3 regions of the Kumtagia sp. genome follow, and region 2 is predicted to be linked to each of the others. Evidence: riboswitches for the same ligand, from Rfam matches in the RefSeq annotation. Region 2 holds a riboswitch; each other region holds the start of a gene.
The links. A riboswitch is a leader RNA that binds a small molecule or an ion and turns the genes downstream of it on or off. The one in region 2 is predicted to bind cobalamin.
Positions count from the first base shown of each region.

Region 1 (11,611 bases), on a different contig from region 2:
ACCCGTTCGTCGCCGAGATAGGCGTCGTGCACCGCGCCGATCAGCGCGCTGGGGATGGCATTGGTGGTCTCGGCGAAGCCGACCAGCCGGTCGACCGTCTCTGCGAACTCTGATGCGCCGCGCGGGCCGTGGCGCATCTGGCCTTGGATGAAGATCGGGTTGGTGGCGCGCGCCCGCACCACGCGGGTCACCGCCTCCGTCACCGAGCGCGGTTTCGGCCGTGCCGGGTCGGTGGTATCGAGCACGATCACGTCGGCATTTCTGCCGAGTGCGGCAAGCGCTGCCGAAAAGCCGCCGATGAAGGCGACGTCGGCGGAGCCTTCGAGGATGTCGCGGGTCGGATCGTCGCCGGTGTGCACCAGCAGGTCGGCCGCCGCGATGCGGCCGGCGAAGGCGCCGGGCGCCACCTCGCCGACGCCGTCGGCGCCGCCATAGGCGTGCGAGGCGGCTGCCAGATAGGCCTTGCCGATCTCTTCGCGCGCTGTCCAGTCGCCACGCGCCAGCAGGTCTTCGATGCCGGCGCCGTAGGTGCCGGGCGAGGAGCCGAAGATGCGCGCGGGAGGCTTGCCTTCGGCGCGCGCGGTGGCGGCGAGCGGATTGTCGGCGATTTCCTCGGCACAGGCGGCGACGGCGCGCGCGGCGGCGTCCATCAGCGCGATCTGCGTCGGGAACATGTCGCGGAACAGGCCGGATATGCGCCAGGTGACGTCGACGCGCGGCCGGCCGATCGTCGCCAGCGGCAGCACCTCGATGCCGGTGACGCGGCCGGTGGCGGCGTCCCATTGTGGGCGGCAGCCCATCAGCGCCAGGCCTTGCGCGATCTCCTCGCCGCCGGTGCGCAAGGAGGCGCTGCCCCACAGGTCGATGACCAGCGAGCGCGGCCAGTCGCCGTGGTCCTGCAGGTAGCGGCGCAGCATGTCGTCGGCCGCCGCCTTGCCGAGGTCGAAGGCGGTCGGCGTCGGCATGGTGCGCGGATCGGCGGTGAACAGGTTGCGGCCGGTCGGCAGCACGTCGGTGCGGCCGCGCGCCGGGGCGCCGGCCGGCCCGGCGCGGACATGGCGGCCGTCGAGCGCGGCGAGCAGGTTTTTGCGCTCCGCCTCGGCGCTGGCGGTGCGCAGCGGCTCGGCCTCGTCGGGCGCGGCGCGGCCGTAGACGTGCAGGCCGTCCTTGACGGCAAAATCCTTGAGGTCGCAGAGCCAGGCGTCGATGCGGCGCAGCGCCTCGTCCGGCGCGTCGGTCTTGGCCACGCCGGCTTCGCCGGCCAGCCCGGTCCTGGCGGCGGTCTCGACGATCAGCTTGGCCAGCCGGTCGCGGCGGCGGCGGTCGAGGCCGTCGGCCTGCGCGTATTCGTCGACCAGCCGCTCCAGCTTCTGGCGCTCTCCGTCATGGCCGGCGGCGGCCATCGGCGGCGGCAGATGGCCGAGGGTGACGGCCGCGATGCGGCGCTTGGCCTGCGCTGCCTCGCCGGGATTGCTGACGATGAAGGGATAGACGACGGGCAGGGGCCCCGTGACGATTTCAGGAAAGCAGTTTTTGCTCAGGGCGACGACCTTGCCGGGCAGCCATTCCAGCGTGCCGTGGGCACCGACATGGACGAGTGCATGGCAGCCGAGGCTTTCGCGCAGCCATAGGCCGAAGGCGACCAGCGCATGGCGCGGCGGCAGCGTAGCGTCGTGATAGTCGGCGCGGCGGTCGGCGGAGCGGCCGCGGTCCGGCGCGAGCGCCACGGTGACGTTGCCGAAGGCGGCGGCGCGGAAGGGGAAGTGGCGGTTTGGTTTCTTTGATGTGGAAATGGATGCGCTGCGCTCCTTTGCACCCCCCTCTGTCCTGAGCTTGTCGAATGGGCCGGACATCTCCCCCACAAGGGGGGAGATTGAGCCGGCCGCATTGGTTTCGCAAATCGCCGGCGTTGCAGAAAGAGCGGCGTCGCCGACGCTGCCAATCTCCCCCCTTGTGGGGGAGATGTCCGGCCCATTCGACAAGCTCAGGACAGAGGGGGGTGCGAAGGAACGCGGATTATCGCAATCATCGCCCGCGTCCCCCCACGCTGCCTCGAGCGCGGCCATGGCGTCAGCCGGCAGGTCGATAGCCAAGCGCCGATAGTCATCGAGCGTCAGGCTCTGCCCACCGCGCTCCAGCAGGTCGAGCAATGCGCGTGGTGATTGCGGAATCGAATCAACGCAATATCCGGCGTCCTTCAGATCGTGCAGCATGGCGAGCACGCTGGCGGGAACGTCCAGGCCGACGGCATAGCCGGTGCGTCCCGGCGCCGAGGGATAGTCGGGAATGAGGATCGCCAGCCGGCGTCTTTCGCGCGGGGTTGCGGCGAGCCGCAGGAAGGCAGCGATGCGTCCCGCCACCTGCTCGACGCGGTCGGGCTCAGGTGTGTTGGCTTGCGCCGTGAAGCGGAGCGATGGGTCGACGATGCTCGCAGCCTTGAAGGACAGCGCGCCGGCGAGCACGCGGCCGTCGAGCTCCGGCATCACCACATGCATAGCGAGGTCGGCCGGCGCCAGGCCGCGCGCATTCTCCGCCCAGGCCTCGCGCCGGGTGGTGGCGACGATCACCTGGAAGACCGGCACGCCGGCGCGGTCGAACAGCGTGTCGGCGCCGGGCTCGGCGCCGGTCGCGAAGGCGGTGGCGGTGACGATCGCCGCCGGCGCGAGGTCGCGGATCGCGGCCTCGACGAACGCGATCGATTCGCGGTCCTTCAGGCTGGCGACGAAGATGGGGATCGGCGCGATACCCCTGGTTTCCAGCGCCGTGGACAGCACGTCGATCGGTGCGACGTCGTCGGCGAGCAGCATGGAGCGATAGAAGAGAACGAGGACGGGCGGTGCGTTTCCCTCCGCCTCGAGGGGAGGGTGGGCGGTCCTGAGCTTGTCGAAGGGCCGGCCGGGTGGGGTAATTTCGGCAGTGCTCGGCGTTCCCCGAGGCCGAGCGCGGCCTTCATGTCGAGCGCTGCCTGGATCGACCCCCTCTGGCCGCTGCGCGGCCATCTCCCCAGCAAGGGGGGAGAGGACGCCGCGCCCGTAAAATCCCGCCTTCGGCACCGCCACCGCCGCATCCGCCGCGCCATCGCCGCGCGCCAGCGCCGCGAGCCGCCGCACGAGCGCGTCCATATTGTCCGGTCCGCCTTCGCGGAAGAAGGCGAGCAGCGCGTCGAGTTCCCCGCGTGGCAGGGTGGAACACTCGACCAGCCGCTCGTCCTGTTCCCGGCATTCGCCGGGCAGCAGCGCGAGTCGGACATTTTTGGCCCGCGCCAGCGCGGCGACCTGGTCGCAGCCGTAGCGCCACCAGTCGTAGCCGCCGAGGATGCGTATCAGAATCACTTTGGCGTGCGCCGCGACCTTGTCCAGCCAGAGATCGACCGACATGGGGTGGCGAAGGTCGCGGAGTGCTGCGAGCCGCATCGAGGGCAGGGCGGCCTCGTCGCGCTTCCACGCCGCCGCGATGGCAGCCAGGTCGCTGTCGGTGAAGGACAGCGCCACGATGTCCGCCGGCTGTTGCGCCAGGTCGACCGGCTCGATCAGGTCGTCGAGCGATGCGGATGTCGTGGGCAGGATGTGCATGGCGCAGTCCTAGACCAAGCCGGCCGTTTGCCACAGCGGCGGTCCGTACTCCTCCACACCCCCCTCTGTCCTGAGCTTGTCGAATGGACCGGACATGTCCGGCCCATTCGACAAGCTCAGGACAGAGGGGGGTGCGAAGGAACGCGGCATTCCGTCAGCCCGCCAGAATCTTCTCAACCGCATTCCGGTCCAGCCCCTTCAACCCGATCACCACCAGGCGCGAGCGGCGGTCGTCGGCGGCGGTCCAGGCGCGATCGTAATAGTGGTTGACGCGCGGGCCGACCGCCTGGACGAGCAGCCTGAGCGGCTTGCCGTCGACGGCGACGAAACCCTTCAAGCGCAGCACGTTCTCGCTCTCGGCGGCGGCGGCGATGCGCCCGGCGAGATCGTCCGGGTCGGTCACCCCCGGCAGCTCGACGATGAAGGAATCGAAATCGTCGTGCTCGTGGTCGAGCTCGTCGTCGTGATGGGTTTTTCGATTCTCGATGTCGTCCTCGACGGCCAGGCCAAGGCCGAGCAGCACGGACGGATCGACACGGCCCTCGGCCGTCGGCACGACCTTCACGGCACGCGAAAGATGCGCGTCGATCAGGTTGCGGGCGGCGGCGGTCGCTTCGGCGTTCATGAGATCGCTCTTCGACAGGATGACGAGGTCGGCGCAGGCGACCTGGTCCTCGAACACCTCCTCGACCGGGTCGTCGTGGTCGAGCGTCCCGTCGGCGGCGCGCTGCGCGGCGAGCGCGTCCATGTCGGAGGCGACCTTGCCGGCGGCGAGCGCCGGGCCGTCGACCACGGCGACGACGCCGTCGACGGTCACGCGGCTCTTGACGCTTGGCCATTGGAAGGCCTGCACCAGCGGCTTCGGCAAGGCCAGGCCGGAGGTCTCGATGATGATGTGGTCGACCTTCGGTTCCATCGCCAGAATCCGGTCGAGCGCCGGCACGAAATCGTCGGCCACGGTGCAGCACAGGCAACCGTTCGCCAACTCGATGATGTTTTCCTCCGGGCAGGCCTCGACGCCGCAGCCCTTCAAAATCTCGCCGTCGATGCCGACGTCGCCGAACTCGTTGACGATCAGCGCCAGTCGCCGTCCGCCGGCGTTTTCCAGGATGTGGCGGATCATCGTCGTCTTGCCGGCGCCGAGGAAGCCGGTGACGACGGTGCAGGGGACGCGGTTGAGCGAAGCGGTCATGAAGGGTCCTCGAGGATGGCAAGGGGCGGGATGCGGGCGACCAGCCCGCGCTTGAGGCAATCGGGGCGGCCGCGCCAGGGCAGCAGGCCGTCGGTCGACGTCGCGAAGAGCAGGGCGCCGGCGACGAGGTCGGGCGCGTCGTCCTCCGTCAGGTCGCCGAACACGTAGCTCCAGCAGCCGTCGCGCAGCAGCGCGGCGCTGAGGCGGCGCTTGCAGTTGCCGAGGCATTCGGCCTGGCGCACGGCTACGCCGGTGCCTCGCGCCGTTTCGCGGACCTGGTTGCCGAGCAACTCGCCGGCGCGGGGCCGGGCGTCCGAGCCGGTGGCGTCGCGGCAGGACGAGCAGACGACGAGCGTCACGCCCTCGACCGGCGTGGCGGCGTCCTGCGACAGAAACGGTCCGATGGTCACGTCATACGGCTCCTCGTCCGGGTCACCCGCCGGACAGTGGGATTGCGATTCCGACGGCAGGTCTCCTGGCTCGCGGGTTGTCGCCCTCAGCCGCCTTCCCGGATCGCTCCAGTGGCTTTCGGCGCGGGCTTGCCGCCTACAGTTGCGGGGACAGCTGCGGATTCGGCCGGACGGCCTGACCGCATTCCCTCTTAGCCCTTCCCATTGCCGGGAAGGGAACCGTCGCCCGTGGTTTACGCTCCGGCGGCGGAGCCTGTCAACGCACCGCCGGGGCGCCGGCATCGCATTGCCGTTCCGCATGGTGCCGGCCGACGTTATCGGGCTTGCAAGCCACGCCGGCTCGACACATTTTTTAGGGGTGATGGGTAAAAACGGCACACCGGTCCGCTCGGACAGATCGCTCGACCGCTCCGGTTCGCGCGAGATCGACGATTTCGTGCGGCTGGCGCGGTCGATGGCGCAGGCCAAGACGGATGCCGGCGGGCGGCTGGTGCTGGCGCTCGACGCCACGATGAGCCGGCAGCCGACTTGGGACATGGCCTGCCGGCTGCAGGGCGAGATGTTCGACGCCGTCGGCAACAGCGGCGGGCTCGAGGTCCAGCTCGCCTATTTCCGCGGTTTCGGCGAATGCCGCGCCTCGCGCTTCGTGCGCGACACCGGATCGCTCAAGGATCTCATGACCAGGATCGACTGCCGCGCCGGCCACACCCAGATCGGCAAGATCCTCGCCCACGCCCTCAAGGAGACGGCGCGCCGCAAGGTGGATGCGCTGGTCTATATCGGCGACGCGATGGAGGAGGAGATCGACGGGCTCGCCGAGCAGGCCGGGCGGCTCGGCCTGCTCGGCGTGCCGGTCTTCGTGTTCCAGGAGGGGCGCGATCCCGCCGCCGAAAAGGCGTTCAAGGAAATGGCCCGGCTGTCGAAGGGCGCCTGGTTCCGCTTCGACCGGACCGCTGCCGCGACGCTTGCAAAGCTGCTGTCCTCGGTGGCTGTATTCGCGACCGGCGGGTTGAAGGCGCTGGAGGCGCGCAACCGGCCGGAGGACAGATTGCTGATCGAACACATGCGGGGTGAAGGATGAGCTATGTGATCGGCGGCCTGCTGGTCCTGCTGGTCGCCCTGGCCGCCGTGACCGGCTTCCTGAAATCGGACGCCGCCAAGCTGGCGCGCACGCTGCGCACCGCCGGTCCGATCGTGCTCGGGGTCTTCGGCCTGGTGCTGCTGCTGGTCGGGCGGTCGGGGATCGGCGGCTTTCTGATCTCGGCGGCTCTGGCATGGTACGGCGCGGCGCGGGTGCAGGCCGGGCGAAAGCCGAAAAGCCCCGGCAAACGCTCCAACGTCCGCACCGCCGCGCTCGAAATGGAACTGGACCACGACAGCGGGGCGCTCGACGGTCTGGTGCTTGCCGGCCGTCACGAGCAGCGCATGCTGAGCAGCATGACGCTGCGCGAGCTCCGGGATCTGCGGGACGACCTCGCCGACGATCCGGAGAGCCGCCAGCTACTGGAGACGTATCTTGACGGCCGCTTTCCCATCTGGCGCGAAAACGCGAAGGCGGACGACGGCGACGGGGAGCGAGCTGCGCCACGTGCGGGCGCCATGACTAAGCAGGAGGCCTACAAGATCCTTGGTCTTGAAGCGGGGGCCTCCCCGGCGGATATCCGCAAGGCGCATCGCCGCCTGATGCAGCGCCTGCACCCCGACCTCGGCGGGACGTCGTTCCTCGCGGCGCGGATCAACGAAGCCAAGGATGTCCTTCTCGCCAATCACCACTAACTCTCCCGATACGAACTACAACTTCGGAAATACGTGTTCTCAGTTCTGGACGGCGTAGCAGCCGATGTTCTGCTTCTTGAGCTGCCCGCAGGCCTTCCAGGCGGCCGCCTTGGTGTCGAAGCCGGCGAAGCGGACGCGGTGGTAGGTGACGCCGTCCTTGTAGAAGGGAACGGTGTAGCCGGACGTCGAGGCGAGCACGGACGGAGCCTTGCGCGCCGTCGTTTCGAGCATGGCGGTCGCTTCCACCTTGCTCGGCGAGGAGGCCACCTGAATGACCCAGCCCTCCGGCTCGACGGAGGCCGTCTGCATAGCGTCGATGTCGGCGCGCGGGCGGGGCGCCGGCGCCGCATAGGCCTGCTCGACGACGGCCGTCGTCTCGATTGTCTCGTCCGCGGCTTCGGCGATCTCCGCCACCGAGTCGATGTCCGGACGGGCCTGCGGGGTCGGCGCCTTGCGCTTGGGCAGAATCGCCTCGGCGATCGCCGAGAACGAGGAGCCGGCGGCCTTGGCCACCAGCGGGCCGCCGCGGCGGCCGCTCGCCCTGGGCAGGTACTTCTCGATCAGCTCCGCCATGTGGCGGTCGCGGCTGGCGCCGCTCTGGCCGCCCATCACAACCGCGACGACGCGCCGGTCGCCGTCGGTGACGGAGGAGACCAGGTTGAAGCCGGATGCGCGAGTGTAGCCTGTCTTGATGCCGTCGACGCCTTCGACCTTGCCGAGCAGGCGGTTGTGGTTGGCGATGCGCTGCTTGCCGTACTGGAAGGAGCGCACCGAGAAATAGGGGTAGTACTGCGGGAAATGCTCGCGCAGCGCGATGCCCAGGGTAGCCATGTCCCGCGCGGTGGTGAACTGCGCGGTGTTGGGCAGGCCGTGCGGGTTGCGGAACACGGTGCTGTCCATGCCGAGCGCACGGGCCTTGGCGGTCATCATCTTGGCGAAACCGGCTTCCGAGCCGCCCAGCATTTCGGCAAGGGCCAGCGCCGCGTCGTTGGCGGAGCGGGTGATCAGCGCGTAGATGGCGGTCTCGACCGACACCGAGCCGCCGGCGCGCACGCCGAGCTTGGTCGGCGGCTGCGCGGCCGCCTCATTGGAGAAGCGGACCGGCGTCGTCTTCTTGATCTTGCCGGCCTTCAGCGCCTCGAAGGTGAGATAGAGCGTCATCATCTTGGTCAGCGACGCCGGATAGCGGCGCGCCCCGGCATTGGCCGAGAACAACGTCTTGCCGGTATTGGCGTCGACGACGACGGCGGCATAGCGCGAATCGGACGCCGACGCGGCGCCGACGCTGATGATCAGGGCGAGAAAACAGGCCGCGATCGCTTTGGGGGATATGGAAAACTGGAAAAAGCGGACCGCCGTCGCCTGACGCACTGTTACATCCTTTGAATTCTTGTTGCACCGGGAGGCGGCAAAGGTTCCTGCCTCGAACGGGCAGAGTAGGCGGCGGGCGTTACCAATCCGTTTATGGTAACCAGCGCGTTCATAAATTCGTTCGGGCTTTAGGTTCTAAAATTTGCGTCGAATTCGCGCGGGGCCTTGGCGGACAAGGGCTCCTTGACAATTTTGCGGTGCACAATATCTATTTTGCAACGCACGCCATCCATCCGAAGGGACAGCCATGACCACGATGTTCGAAGACACCGGCGCGTTCGGCAAGGAGTTCGTCGACAGCAGCCTGAAGAGCGTAGCCTCCGTCTCCAAGGCCGCGCAGGCGATCGTCGCCGAGACGACCGACTACACGAAGAGGTCCTACGAGGCCGGCGCCGCGGCGATCGAGAAGCTGTTCTCGGCCGGCTCGGTCGAGACTGCGTTCGATGTCCAGGCCGACTACGCCAAGAAGACCTATGAGGGCTTCGTCGCCGAATCCGGCAAGCTGGGCGGTCTCTACGCCGATCTCGCCAAGGAGGCCTACAAGCCGTTCGAATCGCTCGTCTCGCGGGCGAAGTGACGCCCCATCCGAGCCTCGTCACCCTCCCATGTCGGCAATCCGGTCGCTCGCGGCCGGATTTTTTTGCGTTGTCGGGCCTTGCGGACACCGGTTGCCGCCGTGCAATGCGGTCGTGATCGCGACCATATTGTCACCCCAATAGAAGGGCTTAAAATCGGTGATCGGAGACCTACATGAGACGGGCGGGCCGGAGGTTCGCGAAAGGAAAGGATCCGTGAGACAAGGCGGGGAAGCCACGGTGTGGCAAGCGGCTAGGATGCAAGGCGGCGACCAGGACGGGCGAGGACCCGGCCGGGGCACGGCGGTGATCACGCGCACCAAGCCCAAGACCAAGAAACCCAGTCTCTACAGGGTGCTGATCCTGAACGACGACTACACGCCGATGGAGTTCGTGATCCATATCCTGGAGCGTTTCTTCCAGAAGGATCGCGAGACGGCGACCCGCATCATGCTGCATGTCCACAATCACGGCGTCGGCGAATGCGGGGTCTATACTTTCGAGGTGGCCGAGACCAAAGTGGCTCAGGTCATGGATTTCGCCCGCCAGAACCAGCATCCGCTGCAATGCGTGATGGAGAAGAAGTGAGGTCTTGAATGCCGGCTTTCTCACCAGGACTCGAAAAGGCCCTTCACCAGGCGCTCACTTTCGCCAATGAGCGGCACCATGAATACGCGACGCTCGAGCACCTGCTGCTGGCGCTGATCGACGATGCCGAGGCCGGTGCCGTCATGCGCGCCTGCAATGTCGATCTCGACGAGTTGCGCCGCACCGTGCTCAACTACATCGACACCGAACTCGACAACCTGGTCACCGGCTACGACGAGGATTCGAAGCCGACCGCCGGCTTCCAGCGCGTCATCCAGCGCGCCGTCATCCATGTGCAGTCGTCCGGCCGCGACGAGGTGTCGGGCGCCAACGTGCTCGTCGCCATCTTCGCCGAGCGCGAGAGCCACGCCGCCTATTTCCTGCAGGAACAGCAGATGACCCGCTACGACGCGGTCAACTACATCAGCCACGGCATCGCCAAGCGCCCTGGCGCCGGCGAGAGCCGCGCCCCGCGCGGCGTCGAGGAGGAGCAGGGCAATGGCGGGCAAGGCGGCGACGCCGACGAGACCCCGTCGAAGAAGAAGCAGCAGGACGCGCTGTCGGCCTATTGCGTCGATCTCAACAAGAAGGCGCGCGCCGGCAAGATCGACCCGCTGATCGGCCGCGCCGACGAGATCAACCGGACGATCCAGATTCTGTGCCGGCGCTCCAAGAACAACCCGCTCTATGTCGGCGACCCCGGCGTCGGCAAGACGGCGATCGCCGAGGGGCTGGCCAAGCGCATCGTCGAGGGCGACGTGCCGAAGGTGCTGGCCGGCGCCACCATCTTCGCGCTCGACATGGGCACGCTGCTCGCCGGCACGCGCTATCGAGGCGACTTCGAGGAGCGGCTGAAGCAGGTGGTGAAGGAGCTCGAGGAGTATCCGGGCGCCATTCTGTTCATCGACGAGATCCACACGGTGATCGGCGCCGGCGCGACCTCGGGCGGCGCGATGGACGCGTCGAACCTGCTGAAGCCGGCGCTGTCGTCGGGGGCGATCCGCTGCATCGGCTCGACCACCTACAAGGAATTCCGCCAGTTCTTCGAGAAGGACCGGGCGCTGGTGCGCCGCTTCCAGAAGATCGACGTGAAGGAGCCGACGATCGCCGATACGATCGAGATCATGAAGGGCCTCAAGCCCTACTACGAGGACTTCCACCAGGTGAAGTTCACCAACGACGCCATCAAGGCGGCGGTGGAGCTGTCGGCCCGCTACATCAGCGACCGCAAGCTGCCGGACAAGGCGATCGACGTGATCGACGAGACCGGCGCCTCGCAGATGCTCTTGCCCGAGGCCAAGCGCAAAAAGACGATCACCATCAGGGAGATCGAGGCGACGATCGCCACCATGGCGCGCATCCCGCCAAAGACGGTTTCGGCCGACGACGAGCAGGTGCTGGCCAATCTCGACGCCGAGCTGCGCCGCGTCGTCTACGGCCAGGACACGGCGATCTCGGCGCTGGCATCCGCGATCAAGCTGGCGCGCGCCGGCCTGCGCGAGCCGGAGAAGCCGATCGGCAGCTACCTATTCTCCGGCCCGACCGGTGTCGGCAAGACCGAGGTGGCGAAGCAGCTCGCGGCGTCGCTCGGCGTCGAGCTGCTGCGCTTCGACATGTCGGAATACATGGAGCGCCACACCGTGTCGCGGCTGATCGGCGCGCCTCCCGGCTATGTCGGCTTCGACCAGGGCGGCCTGCTGACCGACGGCGTCGACCAGCATCCGCACTGCGTGCTCCTGCTTGACGAGATCGAGAAGGCGCATCCGGACCTGTTCAACATCCTCTTGCAGGTCATGGATCACGGCAAGCTGACCGACCACAACGGCAAGCAGATCGACTTCCGCAACGTCATCCTGATCATGACGACCAATGCGGGCGCCTCCGACATGGCCAAGGCGGCGATCGGCTTCGGCTCGTCGAAGCGCGAGGGCGACGACATGGAGGCGATCAACCGGCTGTTCACGCCGGAATTCCGCAACCGCCTCGACGCGATCATCCCGTTCGGCTCGCTGCCGGTGCCGGTGATCCACCAGGTGGTGCAGAAGTTCGTCATGCAGCTCGAGGCGCAGCTTTCGGAGCGCGGCGTCACCTTCGATCTGCAGCCGGATGCCGTCGCCTGGCTGGCCG
Region 1 covers NZ_JCACER010000036.1:20,263-31,873, reverse strand. Annotated here, with positions in the region: gene AC5JDC_RS13585 (cobaltochelatase subunit CobN) at 1-3,572, opposite strand, end outside; gene cobW (cobalamin biosynthesis protein CobW) at 3,727-4,764, opposite strand; gene AC5JDC_RS13575 (DUF1636 family protein) at 4,761-5,174, opposite strand; cobalamin riboswitch at 5,213-5,413, opposite strand; gene AC5JDC_RS13570 (VWA domain-containing protein) at 5,536-6,255, shown strand; gene AC5JDC_RS13565 (DnaJ domain-containing protein) at 6,252-6,950, shown strand; gene AC5JDC_RS13560 (serine hydrolase) at 6,990-8,321, opposite strand; gene AC5JDC_RS13555 (phasin family protein) at 8,569-8,898, shown strand; gene clpS (ATP-dependent Clp protease adapter ClpS) at 9,155-9,484, shown strand; gene clpA (ATP-dependent Clp protease ATP-binding subunit ClpA) at 9,493-11,611, shown strand, end outside.
Region 1: linked by a shared signal. The riboswitch ahead of AC5JDC_RS13575 (DUF1636 family protein) and the one ahead of bluB (5,6-dimethylbenzimidazole synthase) in region 2 are both predicted to bind cobalamin.

Region 2 (7,177 bases):
GATTTCCGCATCGGTCGCCGGTGGATCGAAGTTGAACAGGTTCTTGATGTTGCGGCACATGGGTCAACCTCCCTGGCCTATGGCTTGTTCTCCGGATCGCGGCCGATCCTCAACGTCGCGCCGTCGGAGCGGGTGATTTCGATGACGGTCTCGATCCGGACGAGCCGGCGGTCGATGTCGTCGACCTGCCCTGCAAGCTTGTCGACATTCCGTTCCAGCCTTTCGACCTTGCCGGTCAGTTCCACGACCGTCTTGAGACCGGCCATGATGTCGCCCAACGCACTCATGTGCGCCGCCGCTCGGCAAGCTCCTTCAGCGTTTTCTCGATGTTGGCGTTGGTACGGTCAACCGCACGCGATGCCCGCTCTGCACTTGCCCGGAATTCACGCGCCAGCACGGCCAGTTCCTCCAGTTGGCGCATCTCTTCCGGATCGTAGGCTTCCACCGATCGGCGAACGATCTCCCCCACGGAAAGCCCTGCCTTTCGGGCTTTCGCCTCGAGATTGGACTTTTCGCCCGGGGTCATTAGGGTAACGACCCGTGCGGTCGCGGTTTCACGGCCAACATCCATGCCGACCTCCTATGCACATGACATTATCATAGTCACAGGCGGAAGGTCTTTCAAGCAAGCGCCCAGCGCGTCGGTCTACTCCCCGTCGAGCGGCTCGACGCCGACCGGCTTGCCCTCGCGCGACAGCCGGATTTTCTCGACCTTGTCTTCCGCTGCCTTGAGCAGCCGGTCGCAATGCGACTTCAGCGCCTCGCCGCGCTCGTAGATGCGGATCGACTGGTCGAGCGGCACGTCGCCGCGCTCGAGGTCGTCGACGATGCGCTCCAGCGCCTCGAGCGCCTGCTCGAAGCTCATGGCCTTGATGTCGGTGTTGGCTTCCTCGGCCATGCTCATCCTTTCATCATACGCCGGACATGGACGGCGACCGACGACGACAGACCGTCGAGGTCGTAGCCGCCCTCCAGCAGGCTGACCAGGCGGTTGCCGGCGCTTTTCGCGGCGCGGTCGAGCAATTGGCCCGTCGCCCAGTCGAAGTCTTCTTCGGTCAGGTTGATCTCGGCCAGCGGATCGCGGTGATGCGCGTCGAAGCCGGCCGAGACGATGATGAGATCCGGCGCGAAATCGCCGACCGCCGGCAGCACGCGGGCGCGAAAAGCCTCGCGGAACAGGTCGCTGCCGGTGCGCGGCGACAGCGGCGCGTTGACGATGTTGCCGGCGCCGGTCTCGTGCTTGGCGCCGGTGCCGGGATAGAGCGGCATCTGGTGGGTCGAGCAATAGAGCACGCTCGGATCGTCCCAGAAGATGTCCTGCGTGCCGTTGCCGTGATGGACGTCCCAGTCGACGATGGCGACGCGCTCGGCGCCGTGCCTGCGCTGCGCGTGGCGGGCGGCGATCGCCGCGTTGTTGAACAGGCAGAAGCCCATCGCCGTCGATTTCTCGGCGTGGTGGCCGGGCGGGCGCGACGCGACGAAGACATTGTCGGCCTTGCCGGAAAACACGTCGTCCACGGCCGCATTGGCCGCGCCGACGGCGCGGATCGCCGCCTCCCAGCTCTTCGGGCTGACGGTCGTGTCGGCATCGATGGCCTGGATGCCTTCCTCGGGGATCGCCTTGCGCACGGCTTCGACGTGGCGCTCCGGATGGGCATAGAGCAGCGTCGCCTCATCGGCTTCCGGCGCCTCGGCGCGGTCGAGCGCCTCGAAAGCCTCGTCGTCGAGCACGCGGGCGACGGCGCGCAGCCGGTCCGGCCGTTCCGGATGGCCGGGCGGCGTCAGATGCTCCAGGAAGACCGGATGCGAATAGAGCTTGGTGACCATGCCCCGATATAGGCGCCTCATTTCGTTTTGGCCATGGCCGGGAATGGCACGATCGGCGTTGCTCAACAGGCTTCCTGACAATCGCATCGCCGTCGCGGCCCGGCGGACGCCGGCGGCAATGCTCACGCAATCGTGTCGAACGACGTTCCCGATCCGGCCATGGTTGCCCGATAATGCCCGCGCAAGGAGACGGACATGCGAAGAACGATTCCCGGTCTGCTGGCGCTGCTCGTTGCCCTCGGCCTCGCGGTCGCGGCGGCGGCCGAGCCGCTGCGGTCCGGACATCCCGTCTTCGACCGGGCCGTCCAACTGGTCACCCGCGAGTTCTACGACGGTTCGGCGCTCGACCGCTTCAATGAAGCGGTCCGGCGCGAAATCGAAGATCCGCGGTCCCCGGTTGGAGCGGAAAGCCCGCCCGCGCGCGTCGATGCCGCCATCGAGGCGATCCTTGCCAGCCTCGGCGCGTCCCACACCGGCCGCTTCCGCCCCGGGACGATCGACTACTACGAACTGGCCGACATTTTCCGCTACGCCATCCGCGACGACAGGCGCAGGCTGTTCCCGCCCAACGGCGACGCCAGCTATCCGGGCATTGGCATGGTCGCCCGGCAGGACGACGGCCGCTGGTTCGTCACCGACGTCTATGACGGCCTGCCCGCCGACCGGGCCGGCGTTCTTGTGGGCGACGAGATCATGACCGTCGACGGAAAACCCTATGACGAGATCGCGTCGTTCCGGGAAAAAGTCGGCAAGACGGTCGGGATAAAACTCCGCCGCCGGGCGGATGCGGAGCCGGTCGCCGTCGAGGCTAGGGTCGAGCATCTGCGGCCGCTGGCCATGTTCGAGCGGGCGATTGCACAGAGCGCGGAAATCATCGAGCGCGACGGCCGCAAGATCGGCTATGTCCGGCTGTGGACGCTTGCCGCGCCGCGCTCCATGGAGGTGGTGGCCGAAGCCCTTGCGAGAGGGCCGCTCAAGGATGCCGAGGGCCTGCTGCTCGACCTGCGTGGGCGCTGGGGCGGCGGCAGCGCCGACGCGGCCGAACTCTTCCTCGGCCGCACGCCGCCGTTCCGGCTGATCCCGCGCAGCGGCCAGGATTTTCTCGCCAATGTGCGCTGGCATCGGCCGGTGGTCGCCATCGTCGACGAGGGCACGCGCAGCGGCCTCGAAGTGTTCGCATACGCGCTGAAGCTCAATGGCATCCCGCTCGTAGGCACGCGCACGGCAGGGGCCCTGCTGGCCGGCCGCGCCTACGTGCTGCCGGACGACAGCCTGCTCGAACTGGCGGTCTCGGACGCGGTCATCGGCGACAATGTCCGCCTCGAGGGCGCCGGCGTCGAGCCCAGCGTCGCCGTGCCGTTCAGGCTGCCCTATGCGGCCGGCGGCGATGCGCAGCGCGAGGCGGCAACCGAGGAGATGCAGCGCATCCTGGCGCGCGGGTGAGTTCGGCGCCGGAGCTCCGGCCTCGCCCGGGCGGGCGAATCGAACTCGGCGGCCTCGGCTCGCGGTCCGGCCCAATCTCGTCGGCACGACCATCGCCGCGCTGCTGCAGGGACCGCGCCCGCATGATGCCCCGCCTCCTTGGGGCGGGAAGGCGACGGACGGGCGGGGAGAGGTTCCATTTCGACCGGAAAGGCGCCGCGCGGACGGAAGTCCGCCATGGGCCGCTAGACCGTGGTGAACATGCTCTTGATCGTCGCGACGATCCGGCGCCGGATGCCGTCGTTCTCGAACTGGACCCGCAAAGCCTTGAAACTGGATATTCCAAGCGAGCCAAATCCTGCGCATCTTGCCCTCCAGCGCAAGGAGCTTGCCATGTATACGCCTCCCGCCTTTCGTGACGACGATCAGCAGAGCCTGAGGGCCACGATCCGTGCGGCACGGCTGGCGAATTTCGTCACCGCGACCACGGAAGGCCCGCTGGCCACGCCGTTGCCGCTCTACCTCGACGAAAGCGAGGGCGAGCACGGCGTGATCTACGGCCATCTGGCCAAGGCCAATCCCCAGTGGCGCGTTCCGCCGCTGGGCGATGGACTGGCGATCTTCATGGGACCGGACGCCTATGTGACGCCGTCGTGGTATGCGACCAAGCAGGAAACCGGGAAGGTGGTGCCGACCTGGAATTATGTCGCCGTCCATGCTTACGGCCCGGTCGAGTTCTTCACTGATCCAGGAAGGCTGCTGCAAGTCGTGAGCCGTCTGACCGATCTCCACGAGGGCGAACGGCCCTCGCCCTGGACGGTGTCGGACGCGCCGGCGGATTTCATCCAGGCGCAGCTACGCGGCATCGTCGGCCTGCGCATGCCGATCGCCCGCCTGGAGGGCAAGCGCAAGATGAGCCAGAACCGCGCTGCGGCCGACCGCGCCGGCGTTGCCTCGGGCCTCGCCGCGAGCGCGCGCGCTTCCGACCGTGACGCCGCGCGTCTCATCCCCCGCGAAGACCTGCTCGCCGGTTCCGCGTAACGGTGCCGATCATGATGCCAGCGACGTAATTCACGCGCTGCGGCTTCGTTGATCGTCTCACCCGGGCCGAGTTCCTCCTGCGTCGCGGCGCATACGTTCGCCGGCGTGGCGCGGAAGGCGCCGCTTCCCCGGATCGCTACTCACGTTCAGGGAATGTTCGCCGGACGATGTCGCCCCGGGGGTCGCGTCCGATAACTTTCCGGCATAGAGTGCCGCCACTGTCCGGTGCCCGCCTCGCGGGAGAATCGGGAACACGGTGGAATCCCGTGGCGTGTCCGCTGTAAGGGGGACCGCGCCGGCATGTGCCACCGCCTTGCGGCGGGAAGGCGCCGGAGGCGGGGCGAACCCGAGCCAGAAGACCGGCCGGACAGGAAGGTCATCCGCAAGGCCGGGCGGATCGACTTGTCCAATGAATCGCGAGGGGACAAGCGATGCCCGCAGGCGCCACATCTTCCGCCCATGCCTTCGAGGAGGCGGACCGCGAGGCGGTCTACCGGGCCATCTCAACGCGCCGCGACGTGCGCGCGCATTTTTCCGGCGAGCCGGTCGACGACGCCGTGCTGGCGCGGCTGATCGAGGCCGCCCACCACGCGCCCTCGGTCGGCTACATGCAGCCGTGGAATTTTGTCGTCATTCGCGACGCGGCGCGCCGCGAGCGGGTGCGCGAGCTCTTCCTCGCCGCCCGACTGGAGGAGGCGGAGCGGATCGCGGGTGACAGGCAGGCGCTCTACAAAAAACTGCGGCTGGAGGGCATCTGCGAGAGCGCGCTCAACCTCTGCATCACCTGCGACCGCAGCCGGGCGCGGGAAACGCCGCTCGGCCGCTGGCACAACCCGCAGATGGACCTCTACAGCACCGTCTGCGCCGTCCAGAATTTCTGGCTCGCCGCACGTGCGGAAGGCATCGGCGTCGGCTGGGTCAGCATCTTCGACGAGGCGGCGCTGAAGGCGTTGCTCGGCATTCCCGAGCATGTCGTGCCGGTGGCCTATCTCTGCGTCGGGCGCGTTTCCTGCTTCGCCGAGAAACCCGACCTGGAGACGCAGGGATGGCGTAGCCGCATGCCGGCGGCCGAACTCGTCATGAGCGAGACTTTCGGCGGGGAAGGCGAAACAGGGCTGAAAGCGGCGATCGCCGGCAGGTAGTCGCCCCGTGGCCGACCGAAAGAGCGAAAAAAATCCTCAGCGCGCCAAAAACCCTTCCAGCATTGCCTTGAAAGCTGCCACCGCCTTCTTCGAGGTCGCTTCCGGGTCGTCGGAATTGGCGATCCACTGCGCCGCGTAGAGGGAGGCGCCGCTGATCAGGCGCGCCGCCGCCTCCGGATCGATGTCGGCGACGGCGCCGTCCGCCTTCAGCCGGGCGAGGCTCCTGGTCATGGACGAGATGCAGGCATTGGCGTTGGGCCATTGCGCGGGGTCGCCGAGCACGGCAGGCCCGTCGCGCAGCATGATGCGCTGGATCTCCGGCTCGAGCGCCATCTCGATATAGGCGACAGACTCGTCGACAAAACCCTGCCAGCGGTTCGGCGCGCGGCCCGAGATGGTGCACAGCCGCTCGTTCATCTCGGCATCGATCTCGGCGATGACCGCCTGCAGCAGGCCTTTCTTGTCGCCGAAGTGATGGTAGAGCGCGCCGCGGGTGAGGCCGGCGGCGGCGGTGAAATCGTCCATCGACGCGTCCGCGTAGCCGATGGTTCCGAAGGCCTGGCGGGCGGCGGCGAGCAGCTTTGCGCGGGTTTCCGCAATCATCTCGCTGCGTGGTCTGTGGGCCATTGCCGTCCTTTCCCATACGAGCCGTATATTTATTTCACGTACGACGCGTATATTAATTGACATACGATCCGTATGCAATTAACTGAATGCATACGCTACGTATGTAAGTGACGTCGCCCCGGGAATCCAGGAGCATCCCCATGTCCAATCCCTATCGCGAAATCTTCAGGGCACCAGGCGCCAAGGGTTTTGCCGCCGCCGGCTTCCTGGCACGGCTGCCGCTCGCAATGGCTCCCATCGGCATCGTCGCCATGCTGTCGCAGGCGCTCGGCGAATACTGGCTGGCCGGCGCGGTGTCGGCCACCTTCGCGCTGACCAACGCCCTGGTGGCGCCGCAGATCTCCCGGCTGGTCGACCGCCTCGGCCAGGCCAAGGTGATGGTGCCGGCCACGATCGTCTCCGTGGCCGCCTTCACGGCCCTGATCGCTGCCACCAACCAGGGCTGGCCTACCTGGACGCTGTTCGCCTCGGCGCTACTCGCCGCCACCATGCCCAGCATTCCGGCGATGGTGCGCGCGCGCTGGACGGAGATCTTTCGCGACCGTCCCGAGCTCAACACCGCCTTCGCTTTCGAATCGGCCGCCGACGAGCTCGTCTACATCGCCGGCGCGTCGGTATCGGTGGGCTTGAGCGTGGCGCTGTTCCCGGAAGCCGGAATGCTGGTCAGCACGCTGTTCCTGGCATTCGGATCGGCCGCCTTCATCCTGCAGCGCTCGACCGAGCCGCGGGTGCGGCCGGTGGAGCACGGCGGCGGCGGTTCGGCGATCCGGCAGAGGCCGGTGCAGATCATCACCTTCGCCCTGATCTTCATCGGTGCGATCTTCGCGACCGCCGAAGTCAGCGCCGTGGCGATCACCAAGGAGCTCGGCCAGCCCGGCGCCGCCAGCCTGGTCATCGGCGTCTACGCCGTCGGCTCCTTCGTCGTCGGCCTGATCGTCGGCGCGCTCAACCTGAAGATGGCGCTGCAGCGGCAACTCGCCATCGCCGTCGCCATCATAGCGCTGACCACGCTGCCACTGCTGGTCGCCGACACGGTGCCGCTGCTGGCGCTGGCCGTGTTCGTCAGCGGCGTGGCGATCTCGCCGACCTTCATCACCGCCTTCGGCCTGATCGAGCGG
Region 2 covers NZ_JCACER010000024.1:24,017-31,193, forward strand. Annotated here, with positions in the region: gene AC5JDC_RS10270 (DUF2277 domain-containing protein) at 1-60, opposite strand, end outside; gene AC5JDC_RS10275 (hypothetical protein) at 78-287, opposite strand; gene AC5JDC_RS10280 (hypothetical protein) at 284-571, opposite strand; gene AC5JDC_RS10285 (exodeoxyribonuclease VII small subunit) at 647-898, opposite strand; gene AC5JDC_RS10290 (histone deacetylase family protein) at 901-1,827, opposite strand; gene AC5JDC_RS10295 (S41 family peptidase) at 2,023-3,270, shown strand; gene AC5JDC_RS10300 (FMN-binding negative transcriptional regulator) at 3,643-4,290, shown strand; cobalamin riboswitch at 4,497-4,672, shown strand; gene bluB (5,6-dimethylbenzimidazole synthase) at 4,722-5,432, shown strand; gene AC5JDC_RS10310 (TetR/AcrR family transcriptional regulator) at 5,469-6,059, opposite strand; gene AC5JDC_RS10315 (MFS transporter) at 6,200-7,177, shown strand, end outside.

Region 3 (11,611 bases), on a different contig from region 2:
GACCGCGGCGGCGACCACCAGCCAGCCGGCGGCGAACAGCAGGTCGGACAGCGGTCCGGTGATCCACGGCAGGGGATAGACGATGCCGAGCACGATGCTGACGGCGATCGCCGCGAGATAGATCACCGGCGGCCAGGGAAAGCGGTTGGGTGGCGTCACGGCGCGGTATCCTCCAGCTCGTTGTCCTCGGCGCGCGCCGTGCACAGTCCGGCCATGCCCGAGACGCGTTCGCGCAGATCCTCATCCTGTCGTCCGGCGAAGATGCTGGGCAGGTCGCCCGTAGTCTCCAGTTCGCCGAGCACGCACGCACAATAGCGCGTGCAGAACGCCGCGTCGCGTTCTTGCGCGCATGTCGCCTCGCAGGAGGCGCGGAAGCGTACCTCCGGAGGCTGTATCGCAGGCGGAAGCATCTGGGAGAACAGCCAGACGGCGCCGATCAGCACCGGCTGGTGGATCAGGTAGAAGGCGAGGCTGTGGCGGCCGATGAACTGCAGCGGGGTCGACCAGCGGCCGAACCGGATTGTTGCGAGCTGGTCGAACAGGCCGGCGGCGGCCGCCATTCCCGCCAGGGCGATGCCGGCGAGCACCGCGCCGAACCAGGGGAACAGCGGGACGTAGTCGTTGGAGCGCGGCCTGCTCTCGAACAGCCCCAGCCACAGCAAGGCCGGATGGTCGAAGATTGCGGAGCGGAACAAGAGCGGCAGGGCGATGACGAAGGCGGCTGCCGCAAGCGTCAGGAGCGGCGGCAGACGCAGGAAGGCGAGGCCGAGCAGGCTGGCCAGGGCGATCTGGTGCAGGATGCCGAAGAAGATGAAGGCGTCCGGCACGGCGACATAGGTGACGGCGGAGATCGCAGCCGCGGCGGCGACGATCATCGCCAGCCTGCGCAGGAAACCCGGCCAGCGTATCCCGCGGCCATGCGCCACCACCAGGCTGACGCCGACCAGGAACAGGAAGCTGGAGGCGATGCAGCGGGCGAACAGCTTCCAGCCGCCGACGGCCGTCATGCCTGGCGGCGCATAGCCGAAGAATTCGAGATCCCAGGCGAAATGGTAGATCGCCATGGCGAGGAGGGCGAGGCCGCGGGCGATGTCGAGCGCCTCGATTCGCCGCTTCGCGGCTGGCTCTCGCTGGGTTTTCGGGTCAGGATGCATTTGGGGGCGGGTTCCGGTGCCGGCTGCGGCGCCACGGCTATCACGTCCGGCAGCGCCAACGAAAGCACCTGGAGGCTATCATGCATGTCGTCAACGCCAATGGCGCCGCCATTCCCGCGCTCGGGCTCGGCACCTGGACCCTGCGCGGCGATGCCTGCGCGGATCTCGTGGCGTCGGCGCTGGCGCTCGGCTACCGGCACGTCGACACCGCCGCGCGATATGACAACGAGGCCGACGTCGGGCGCGGGCTTGCTGCGAGCGATATTGGCCGCGACGCGGTTTTCGTTACGACCAAGGTCTGGTACACCGACATTGCCGCCGGCAAGCTGGAGCGCGCGGCCGAAGCGAGCCTGCGGAGGCTCGGCCTCCACCATGTCGACCTCCTGCTTATCCATTGGCCGAACCCCACCATCCCGCTGAAGGAAACGATCGGCGCCCTCAACGCGGCGCGCCGTGGCGGCCTGACCCGGCACATCGGAGTCTCGAACTTTCCGCCGAGACTGCTCGCCGAGGCGGTGGCGCTGTCGGAAGCGCCGCTGGTCTGCGACCAGGTCGAGTACCATCCCTATCTCGACCAGTCGAAGCTCGTCGCCGCATGCCGCGCGGCTGACATGGCGCTGGTCTCCTACTGTCCGCTGTTCCGTGACGGCGGGCTGTTTTCGGAGCCGGCGGTGCGCGCCGCCGCCGAGCGCCACGGCAAGACGCCGGGTCAGGTGATCCTGCGCTGGCACGTGCAGCAGGCCGGCGTGGTGGCCATCCCGCGCACGACCAGGAAGGAGCGGCTGGCCGAGAACATCGCCGTCTTCGATTTCGCCTTGAGCGAGCCGGAGATGGAGGCGATCACGGCGCTCACGCAGGCCGGCCGGCGGCTCTGCGACCACGATGAATTTCCGATCGACTGGGCCGCGGGCTGAATCGGTTTTCCCGGTCGGAGGCGGGGAGCTTCAGGGCGAGGCGGCGGCGCGCCGGTGTGCCTCGCGCACCCATTCGTGGAAGCGGTGGAGGTCGTATTCCTCCGGCATCAGCACGCCGGCCAGGTGCGGCCGGGCGCGCAGCCCGCGCTGGTTGATCTCGCAGACGGCCGCGTCCTCCTCGAGCACGGTGGTACCGAAGGCGACGATGTTGTCGAGGTCGGCACCGGGCTCTTCGAGCGCTTCCGGCAGGAACAGCCATTCGGCGGTGAGCTCGGTCAGTTCCGGGCCGAGCGGCACCAGCCGCACCGTGCGCACATAGTCGACATGGCCGACGACGAACATGGACGGCAGGTTCATGGCATAGCTCTGGCCGGCGGTGCGCTCGCGCTCCGACAGCCCTGCGAAGGTGTGGCGCAGCGCCCGCCCGTCATGCGACCAGGTCTCGGCGCCGGCGCGCAGGCCCCCGGCATATTGCGGCTCGTCATTGTCGGCATGCAGCGCCCATTGCGGATCGTCATGGCGCGCCATCAGCCCGCGGCCGTAGATCGGCACCAGCGCCGACAGGTGCTTGTGCACGCCGGGGCAGTGCAGGCATTCGTTGAAGTTCTCCCAGAATATCTTCCAGTTGCAGGCCATCACCTTGGTGAAGACATGGCCGGTCACCAGACCTTCCAGCGGCCAGTTGGTCAAATCGCCCGAATCGCGGTCGAATGCGGAAGCGGCCGTGCCGGCGGGCTCGGGCGAGAGATTGACGAAGACGAAGCCGCGCCACAGCGACAGCGCCACCGGGTAGAGCGGATAGTCGGCCTTGTCGAAGCCTTCGGGCAGCGACTTCGACGGCACGCGCACCAGATCGCCGCGCAGCGAATAGGACCAGGCGTGGTAGGGACAGGTGAGCAGCCGCGCCTTGAGCCGACCTTCGCTTCCGCGGCAGAGCTGCGAGCCGCGGTGGCGGCAGGTGTTGTGGAAGGCCTGCAACTCGCCGTGCTCGTCGCGCAGCACCAGCACCTGCTGCGAGCCGATGGTGAAGACCCGGTAGGCAAGCGGCTGCGACAGGTCAGCTTCGCGGCAGACCATTATCCAGTCGCGGTACCAGATCGCTTCGAGGTCGCGCTGGTATTCCGCGGGGTCCCAGTAGGCGGAGGACGGCAGGGTCGGCTCGGCCGACGGCAGGCCGTTGTAAGGATCGCTCTTCACCGATTCAGGGGTCATCGCGCACTCCATTTGCATGAGCGGACACTTCGCATCGGGCTTTGTCAACCGTGCCGGGGCGACTTGCTTTTCCAGGCAGCGCCGGGCGATTGTGCCGCGAAGGGCGCCAGGGTGTCCTATCGCGGAGTACGGTCGCATGAAGCCCCGCTTGATGGCGTTGACCGAGGAAATGGTGGCGCGCTGCCACCGAGATATCGCCGATTCCGGTCAGGAGCCGGGCCTCGGCTATCTCGACGAGGACGACTATGCGCAACTCCTCGGTGCCACGATGGCGGAGCGGCCGGCCGGACCGCTGTGGCTGTTCGCCTATGGCTCGCTGATCTGGAAGCCGGAGATCGAGCATGTGGAGGAGTGCGTCGCCACCGCGCGCGGTTATCACCGCGCCTTCTGCATTCACCAGACCCGCTGGCGCGGCACGCTGGAGCAGCCGGGATTGATGATGGGTCTCATGCCCGGCGGCCAATGCGGAGGCGTCGCCTTCAGGCTGCCGGATGGCGATCCGGCGGAGATGGTCTCCAGGCTGATCCGCCGCGAGATGACCGCAAAGCCTTCCACCTACCTGCCGACCTGGCTGAAGCTCCATACCGCCGGCGGGCCGCTTGCCGCGCTTGGCTTCGCCGTCAACCCGAAGGGCCGGACGTTTGCCGGCAAGCGAAGCGACGCGGAAGTGGCGCGCATCCTGGCCCGGGCCTGCGGCCATCTCGGCTCCGGCGCCGACTATCTGTTCCACACCGTGCGCAACCTCGAAACGCGCGGCATCCATGACCGCCGCCTGTGGCGGCTGCAGGAGTTGGTGGCAGCCGAACTCGCGGCCGTCCGATAGCGATTCCGCGACCGGGCCGGCTGTGCGATGTCGGATTCGGATTTGCAGCGGCGCTGGTTTGCGCCTATTGTCGCGGCCGTCGTCGGTTCCGCGAGGAACCAAAAGGGAATGCGGTGCGGGCGTCTCGCCCAAGGCCGCGGCTGCCCCCGCAACTGTAAGCGGCGAGCCTACCCCGAATGCCACTGAGGCTTTTGTCTCGGGAAGGCGGGGCAAGGCGAGAACCCGCGAGCCAGGAGACCTGCCGGCGACATTCGTGCATCAAGGGCCCTCGGGTGGAGGGCGGAAGGGACTTGCAAATGAATACGGTTTCGACTTCGCTGGGCGTTCCGGTCTCGGCTTCCTCGCGCGCCATTCAGCTCGCGCTTGCCGGGTTTCTCGGCATCTTCATCGTCGGCTTCGTCGGCTTCTCGCATATGGAGGCGGCGCACAACGCGGCGCATGACTACCGTCACTCGATGGCCTTTCCCTGCCACTGACGGGAGCGTGACATGACCTTTCTTCGCAACGTCGTGCTGGTCGCGGCGGCGGCAGGGCTTTTGGCAAGCCTCGTCATGACCGCGCTCCAGGCCTATTCCACCGTGCCGCTGATCCTGAAGGCGGAAACCTTCGAGAGCGCCGGCGAGGTCACAGGCCACGATCACGGCGCGCCCGCTGCTGCGGAAGCTACCGGCACCGAAGCCGTGCCGGCCGCCGCCGAGGCGCATTCCCATGGCGAGGAGGCGTGGGCTCCGGCCGACGGTTTCGAGCGCTTCTTCTTCAACTTCCTTGCAAACGTGCTGAGCGGCATCGGCTTCGCGCTGATCCTGGTGGCCGCGTCGGAGTTCGCCGGCGGCATTTCGGGCTGGCGCTCGGGAATTCTCTGGGGCTTTGCCGGCTTCGCCGTGTTCACATTGGCGCCCGGCCTTGGCCTGCCGCCGGAACTGCCGGCCATGCCGGCGGCCGATCTCGCCGCGCGCCAGGTCTGGTGGATCGGCACGGTGTTGGCGACGGCGGCCGGCCTCGCCCTGATCGCCTTTCGCGGCACGGTCGCGCTGTCGATCCTCGGCGTGGCGCTGATCGTCGCCCCGCATGTCATCGGCGCGCCGCAGCCGGAAAGCCACGATTCACCCATTCCCGCCGACCTGCACCACCAGTTCGTGGTCGCCACCACGGTGACCAACCTGATCTTCTGGGCGCTGCTCGGCGGCCTGGTCGGCGCCGTGCGCTCGCGCTTTTTCGGCTCGGCCAGTGAGGCGCGCGGCCAGCTTGCCTGAACGCGGCCGGCTGACCTTCGTCCTCGGCGGGGCGCGCTCCGGCAAGAGCAGCCACGCCGAGGCGCGGGTCACGGCGCTTCCGGCGCCGTGGACCTATATCGCCACGGCGCAGGCCTTCGACGACGAGATGGCGGAGCGCATCGCGCGGCACCGCGCCCGCCGCGAGGCCGGATGGGAAACGGTCGACGCGCCGCTCGATCTGGCCGGAGCCCTCGAGGCGGTTACGGATGGGCGGCCCGTGCTGGTCGACTGCCTGACGCTGTGGCTGTCGAACCATATGCTCGCCGATCATGACGTCGAGGGCGAAAGCCGCCGCCTGGCGGACCTGCTGGCGCGGCCCCGCGGCCCCTGGTTCGTCGTCTCCAACGAGGTCGGCCTCGGCATCGTGCCGGACAACGCGCTCGCCCGGCGCTTTCGCGATGCGGCCGGGCGGCTCAATCAGAAGGTGGCAGCCGTGGCCGACGAGGTGCTGTTCATGGCGGCCGGGCTGCCGATGCGGGTGAAGTGAGATGAAGGCGATCGACGACGCGCAGGCCGAGCGCCACAAGGCCAAGATGACCAAGCGCAAGGCCGTTCAGGACGCGGAGGTCGCGACCAAGACGGTCGAGAAGGGGCTGCTCATCGTCAACACCGGGCCGGGCAAGGGCAAGACCACGGCCGCCTTCGGTCTGGCGTTGCGCATGCTGGGCCACGGCCGCCGCGTCGGCATCGTGCAATTCGTCAAGGGCGCCTGGCACACCGGCGAGCGGGCCGCTTTCGCGGCCTTCGGCGACAAGGTGGTGTGGCATTCGATGGGCGAAGGCTTCACCTGGGAAACGCAGGATCTTCGGCGCGATGTGACAGCGGCCGAAGCCGCCTGGGCGAAGGCACGGGAACTCATGGCCGATCCGACGATCGGCCTCGTCGTGCTCGACGAACTCAACATCGCACTGCGCTACGATTATCTCGATCTCGACTCGGTCGTCGCGGCGCTTAAGGCGCGGCGCGGCGGGCTGCATGTGGTGGTGACCGGCCGCAACGCCAAGCCGGCGCTGGTCGAGGCCGCGGACCTGGTCACCGAGATGGGCGCGACCAAGCACCACTTCGCGGCCGGCGTGAAGGCGCAGCAGGGAATCGAGTTTTAGACGGCTGGCGGGAACGCGCTCAGTCCGCGCCCTCCACGGCCGGCGGAACATTCTCGTCGGCGATCACCTCGACCTCCTCGTTGCGGCCGGCCTCGACCGTGAAGTCGCGCTGGTAGATGTGGTCGCGGTTCTTGGCGACGATGGTGTAGTCGCCTTCGGCCAGCACCATGGAGGCGTAGGCGCCGACGCTTTCGCGCACCGGATCGCCCGAATTGGTGAGAACCGACCAGGACGTGTCGGCGATGGCCTCGCCGCCGGCCTCGCGCACCAGCTTCATCGTCAGCTCGGCCGCCCTGTGCTCCACGGTAGCCTCGGTCAGCTTGCCCGCCTCGACCTTGATGTCGGAGCGCACGACGGCGTTGACGTTCCCGTAGGTCGATACGACGTGATAGGTGCCGGCGTTGAGCCGGATCACCGTGTCCGGGCTGATGTCGGGCAGGATCAGCGCGCGCTCGGCCCCCGGCTTGTCGTCGCCCTGGTAGACCGAGAAGCTCAATTTGTTGCCGGGAATGCGCAAGCCGCCGGAATTCTCCGCATTGAGCTTCAGCCCGCCGGCATCCAGCACGAAGGCCTCGCGCTTGGCGTCGCTGCCGACCGACACGCGCTTGGTCGCGCCGGCGCGCCCGTAGGAGGCGTGCACGAGATATTGCCCCGGCATCAGGTCGAAGGACTGCGTGCCGCCCTTGGCCGAGGCGACGAGCTTCAGCTTACCGTCCGGGCCTGCCTCGGTATCGAACACCCGCCAGACCAGGCCGCGCGTGATCTCGGCGCCATCGCCCACCAGTTGCGCCGCCAGCGTGATGCGGCCGAGCCCGGCGGTCGCCAAGGGCGAGGTGGCTTGGGCCGGGGCGTAGGTGGACAGACCGGGCATGTCGATGTGCAGGCGATCGCCGCGGTCCTGCGCGGATGCGGCAGCCGGGAGTGCGACAAGGCCGACGGCCACCAGCAGGAATTTTCGCGCGATCATGACTTGCCTTGAAGCGCAAGGCGGTGGCAATTTCAAGACCGCGCGCGCCAGGGCGCGGCCCAAGCCGCCGCGCAGCGTGCTTCAGCCGAAAACTCGAGGAACCAGAATAAAATGGCGTCGCCCATCATCGACTTCATGCTTGCCCGCGGCTCCGCGCCGATCCAGGATCTCAAGGGGCCCGGTCCGACGGACGACGAGATCGCCCTGATGCTGAAGATCGCGACCCGCGTGCCGGATCACGGGCGGCTGGAGCCCTGGCGCTTCATCCTCTACCGCGGCAAGGCACGCGAGGAGATCGGCGAGAAGCTGGCGGACCTGGTCGACGCGGTCGAGGGGCCACAGCCGGAAGGCCGCAAGCAGAAGGAGCGCGAGCGGTTTTCCCGCGCGCCGCTGGTGATCGGTGTGATTTCGAGCCCGAAACCGAACCTGAAGATCCCGGGATGGGAGATGTTCCTGTCAGGCGGAGCCGCCGCCATGAGCCTTTTGATTGCTGCGAACGGGCTCGGCTATGGGGCGAACTGGATCACCAACTGGTACTCTGACGTGGAGGAGGGGCGCCGGCTGCTCGGTCTGGCGCCGCACGAGCGCGTCGTCGGCTTCGTCCACATCGGCAATTATGAAGGCCAGCCGCCGGAGCGGCCGCGCCCGGATGTCCCGGCGCTCTATTCCGACTACTCCGGGCCGTGGAAGGAATAGACGATGTTCTTCGAGCCGGCGAAAGGCCACGGATTGCGGCATGATCCGTTCAAGGCGATCGTGGCGCCGCGGCCGATCGGCTGGATCTCGACGATGAGCAGGGCAGGGCAGGTCAATCTCGCGCCTTATTCGTTCTTCAACGCGCTTTCGTCGAAGCCGCCCCTCGTCTGGTTCTCCTCCGACAACGGCAAGGACAGCGTGACCTTCGCCGAGGAGACCGGCGAATTCGTCGTCAACCTGGTCGGCCGCGAGCTTGCCGAGCGGATGGTCAGGACCTCCGTGGAGGCGCCACGCGGCGTCAACGAATTCGACTATGCGGGGCTGGCGGCCGCACCCTCGCAGCTGGTGGCGCCGCCGCGCGTCGCCGAGGCTCCGGCAGCACTTGAATGCAAGGTGACCGAAATCATCCACCCGAAGGCGCTCGACGGGTCGTCGCCCGCCACGATCGCGATCGGCGAGGTCGTCGGCGTCCATATCGACGAGGCCTATCTCAAGGACGGGCTGTTCGACACGGCCAAGGCCGGCAACGTCGCCCGTCTCGGCTATTTCGACTATGCGCGGGTCGACGCCACCTTTGCCATGCGCCCGCCGAAATGGGATCGGGATTGAGACTGGCCAGGCTGCATCGCGGTTACGGACGCAGCCTGGCCAGCAGGCGCTCTGCCCGCTTGAGATGCGGGCGGTCGTACATCTTGCCGCCGATGCCGACCACGCCCGGATTGCCGGCGGCGGCAAAGGCTTCGATCACGGCACGCGCCTCCGCTACCGCCTCGGGTGAGGGGCTGAACGCCTCGTTGATGATCGCCACTTGGTCGGGATGGATCGCCATCTTGCCGGCAAAACCGTCGCGCTCGGCATCGAGGCATTCGGCCTTCAGGCCGGCCGTATCGCGAAAGTCGATGAAGACGGTGTCGATCGCCGCGGTCTCGGCCGCCGAGGCTGCAAGGAGCGTGACCGAGCGGGCGAGGCGAAAGACGTCGGTATAGCGGCCACGCTCGTCGCGGGTCGCGTGCGCGCCGATGGCGGCCGAAAGGTCCTCCGCGCCCCAGGTGACGCCGGCAAGACGCTGGTGGCCTTGGCCGTAGCTCGCCGCGCCGAACACGCCGGCGGCGGTCTCGGTGATGATCGGCAGAATGCGGGTGGCGCCGTCGGCAAGGCCGTTCTCCGCCTCCTGGACGCGGAGCCTCGCGGCCAACCGCTCGACATCAGGCAGGCCGGATGCCTTGGGCAGCATGATGCCGTCCGGCCGCGCCGGTACCAGCGCCGCCAAATCGTCATCCGTGAGGCCGGAAGAGAAATCGTTGACCCGGATGTAGATCGCGGCCCTCGCGGTCCGCCGGGCGCGGATGAAATCGGCCGCGATCGTGCGGGCGGCCGCCTTGTTGCCCGCTGCGACCGAATCCTCAAGATCGACGATGATGACGTCGGCAGCGGACGCGAATCCCTTCTCGAGCTTGCGCTCCGAATCGCCGGGGACGAACAGCAGCGAGCGCATCAGGCGGGCCTCTTCAGCATCATCGCCTGGCGCAGGCAGCGCGCCACAAGCACGCCGTCCTGGTTGAAGGCGCGGTGCTCCATCTCGACGATGCCGCGATCCGGCTTCGACTTCGATTCGCGCGCCGAGACGATCTCCGTCTCCACCCGGATCGTGTCGCCATGGAAGACCGGATGCGGAAACACCGTCTCGCGCATGCCGAGATTGCCGACCAGCGTGCCGAGCGTCGTGTCGTGCACGGAGATGCCGATCATCAGGCCGAGCGTGAACAGCGAGTTTACCAGCGGCCGGCCCCATTCGCTCTTGGCAGCGAAGTCGAAGTCGATATGCAGCGGCTGCGGGTTGAGCGTCATGGTGGAGAACATCATGTTGTCGTTCTCCGTCACCGTCTTGGTGAGCTGGTGCCGGACGACCAGCCCCGGCCGGCACTCCTCCAGGTACAATCCCGCCACGCGATCTCCTCCTGTTTCCCGACCTTGCTAGCCCCCGCCGCCCCGGCCGGCAAGCCGGTTAAGGAACATGGTGAACGCTTCGTAAACCTTTTGTTCCTAGGGTCGCCGACGGGACCGGGCGTCGTTCCGGGGGTAGTGGGCAGTCCGCATGGTGGTGTCGCAATTCCTGAGGTGGGTCAACACGGCGCGCGTCGCCGAGCGGGCCGCGGCGGCGAGTGCGTTGGCGCGCGCCTTCATCGAGAACCGCTTCGCCTTCGAGGAACGCTGCGCGGCGGAAGCGGCGCTCACCTTCCTGCTCGACGACCCCTCGTGGAAAGTGCGGCTGGCGCTTGCTGAAGCCCTGTCGATGAGCCGGCACGCCCCCTTGCAGGTGATCAGCGCGCTGGCCTCCGACCAGCCGGAGGTGGCCAGCCTGATCATCGGGCGCTCGCCGCTGATCACCGATGCCGATCTGATCGACCGGGTCGCCACGGGAAGCGTGGCCACGCAGGAGCTGATCGCCCGCAGGTCGGCCGTCTCGATGTCGGTTTCGGCCGCGCTGGCCGAGGTGGGCGAAGCCGAAGCCTGCTCGGCCCTTCTCGCCAATCCCGGCGCCGACATCGCCTCGATCAGCTTCCGCCGCATCGCCGAGCGGCACGGCCATGTCGGGCGACTGCGCGAAGCCATGGTCGCCGATCCGCGGCTGCCCTCGGACTGCCGTCACATGCTGCTGGTCAAGCTCGGCGACGCGCTGAGCCGGGCGCCGCTGGTCCGCGCGCTGATCGGCCATGCACGCGCCGAGAAGGTGGCGCGCGACGCCTGCGTCAGGGCATCGCTCATGCTCATCGAAGGCACGCATGCCGACGAACACGGCGCGCTGATCGAGCACCTGCGTCTGCGCGGCGACCTCACCGCCGCCTTCCTCATCCGTGTGGTCGCGCACGGCAAGATGGATTTTTTCGGTTCCGCCCTTATTGCCCTGAGCGGAGAGGCCGGGCACCGCGTGAAGTCGCTGCTCGCCGCCGGCGGCGACGGTGCCGTCTCGGCGCTGCTGAACCGGGCGGGGCTGGGCGCCGTCACCCATGCCGTGATCGTCCGCGCGCTGAAGGTCTGGCGCGAGGTCGCGAGGGGCAAGCGCGTCGCCGGCCCGCAGGAGGTGTCATGGCTGATGTTGAGGGAACTCGGCCCGAATCCGGCGGGAGAACTCGCAAGCCTGCTGAAGTCGATCCATGTCGACGTGCTGCGCGAGAACGCCCGCGCCCATGCGATGGCGATCGCGGCCGCGTAGCTTTCCGCGCGCCGGCGAGGCCAGCCTGGTTATTCGATTTCGCCGGCCGGCGCCGAATCGCCATTGGCCGCAATCGTCTCGGTTAGCCTTGCCGATCAGATGTCGTTGTGGGCGCCGACGGGTACGCCGCGGCAGGCATCGGCCTCGCGAGCCGCGCGCATCGCCGCCAGCCTGACCCTCATCGCACCTCGTAGCCGACCTCGTCGCAGCCGTGGCAGAGCATCTTCCAGAAGCTGCGGGCGAAGGAGCGGAAG
Region 3 covers NZ_JCACER010000076.1:227,851-239,461, reverse strand. Annotated here, with positions in the region: gene AC5JDC_RS20965 (methyltransferase family protein) at 1-159, opposite strand, end outside; gene AC5JDC_RS20960 (heparan-alpha-glucosaminide N-acetyltransferase) at 156-1,154, opposite strand; gene AC5JDC_RS20955 (aldo/keto reductase) at 1,235-2,068, shown strand; gene AC5JDC_RS20950 (aromatic ring-hydroxylating oxygenase subunit alpha) at 2,099-3,280, opposite strand; gene AC5JDC_RS20945 (gamma-glutamylcyclotransferase) at 3,417-4,103, shown strand; cobalamin riboswitch at 4,170-4,363, shown strand; gene AC5JDC_RS20940 (CbtB domain-containing protein) at 4,400-4,579, shown strand; gene AC5JDC_RS20935 (CbtA family protein) at 4,592-5,356, shown strand; gene cobU (bifunctional adenosylcobinamide kinase/adenosylcobinamide-phosphate guanylyltransferase) at 5,349-5,864, shown strand; gene cobO (cob(I)yrinic acid a,c-diamide adenosyltransferase) at 5,866-6,480, shown strand; gene AC5JDC_RS20920 (RgsD C-terminal domain-containing protein) at 6,500-7,447, opposite strand; gene AC5JDC_RS20915 (nitroreductase family protein) at 7,559-8,143, shown strand; gene AC5JDC_RS20910 (flavin reductase family protein) at 8,147-8,752, shown strand; gene AC5JDC_RS20905 (HpcH/HpaI aldolase/citrate lyase family protein) at 8,775-9,638, opposite strand; gene AC5JDC_RS20900 (MaoC family dehydratase) at 9,638-10,090, opposite strand; gene AC5JDC_RS20895 (DUF2336 domain-containing protein) at 10,239-11,357, shown strand; gene soxG (sarcosine oxidase subunit gamma family protein) at 11,536-11,611, opposite strand, start outside.
Region 3: linked by a shared signal. The riboswitch ahead of AC5JDC_RS20940 (CbtB domain-containing protein) and the one ahead of bluB (5,6-dimethylbenzimidazole synthase) in region 2 are both predicted to bind cobalamin.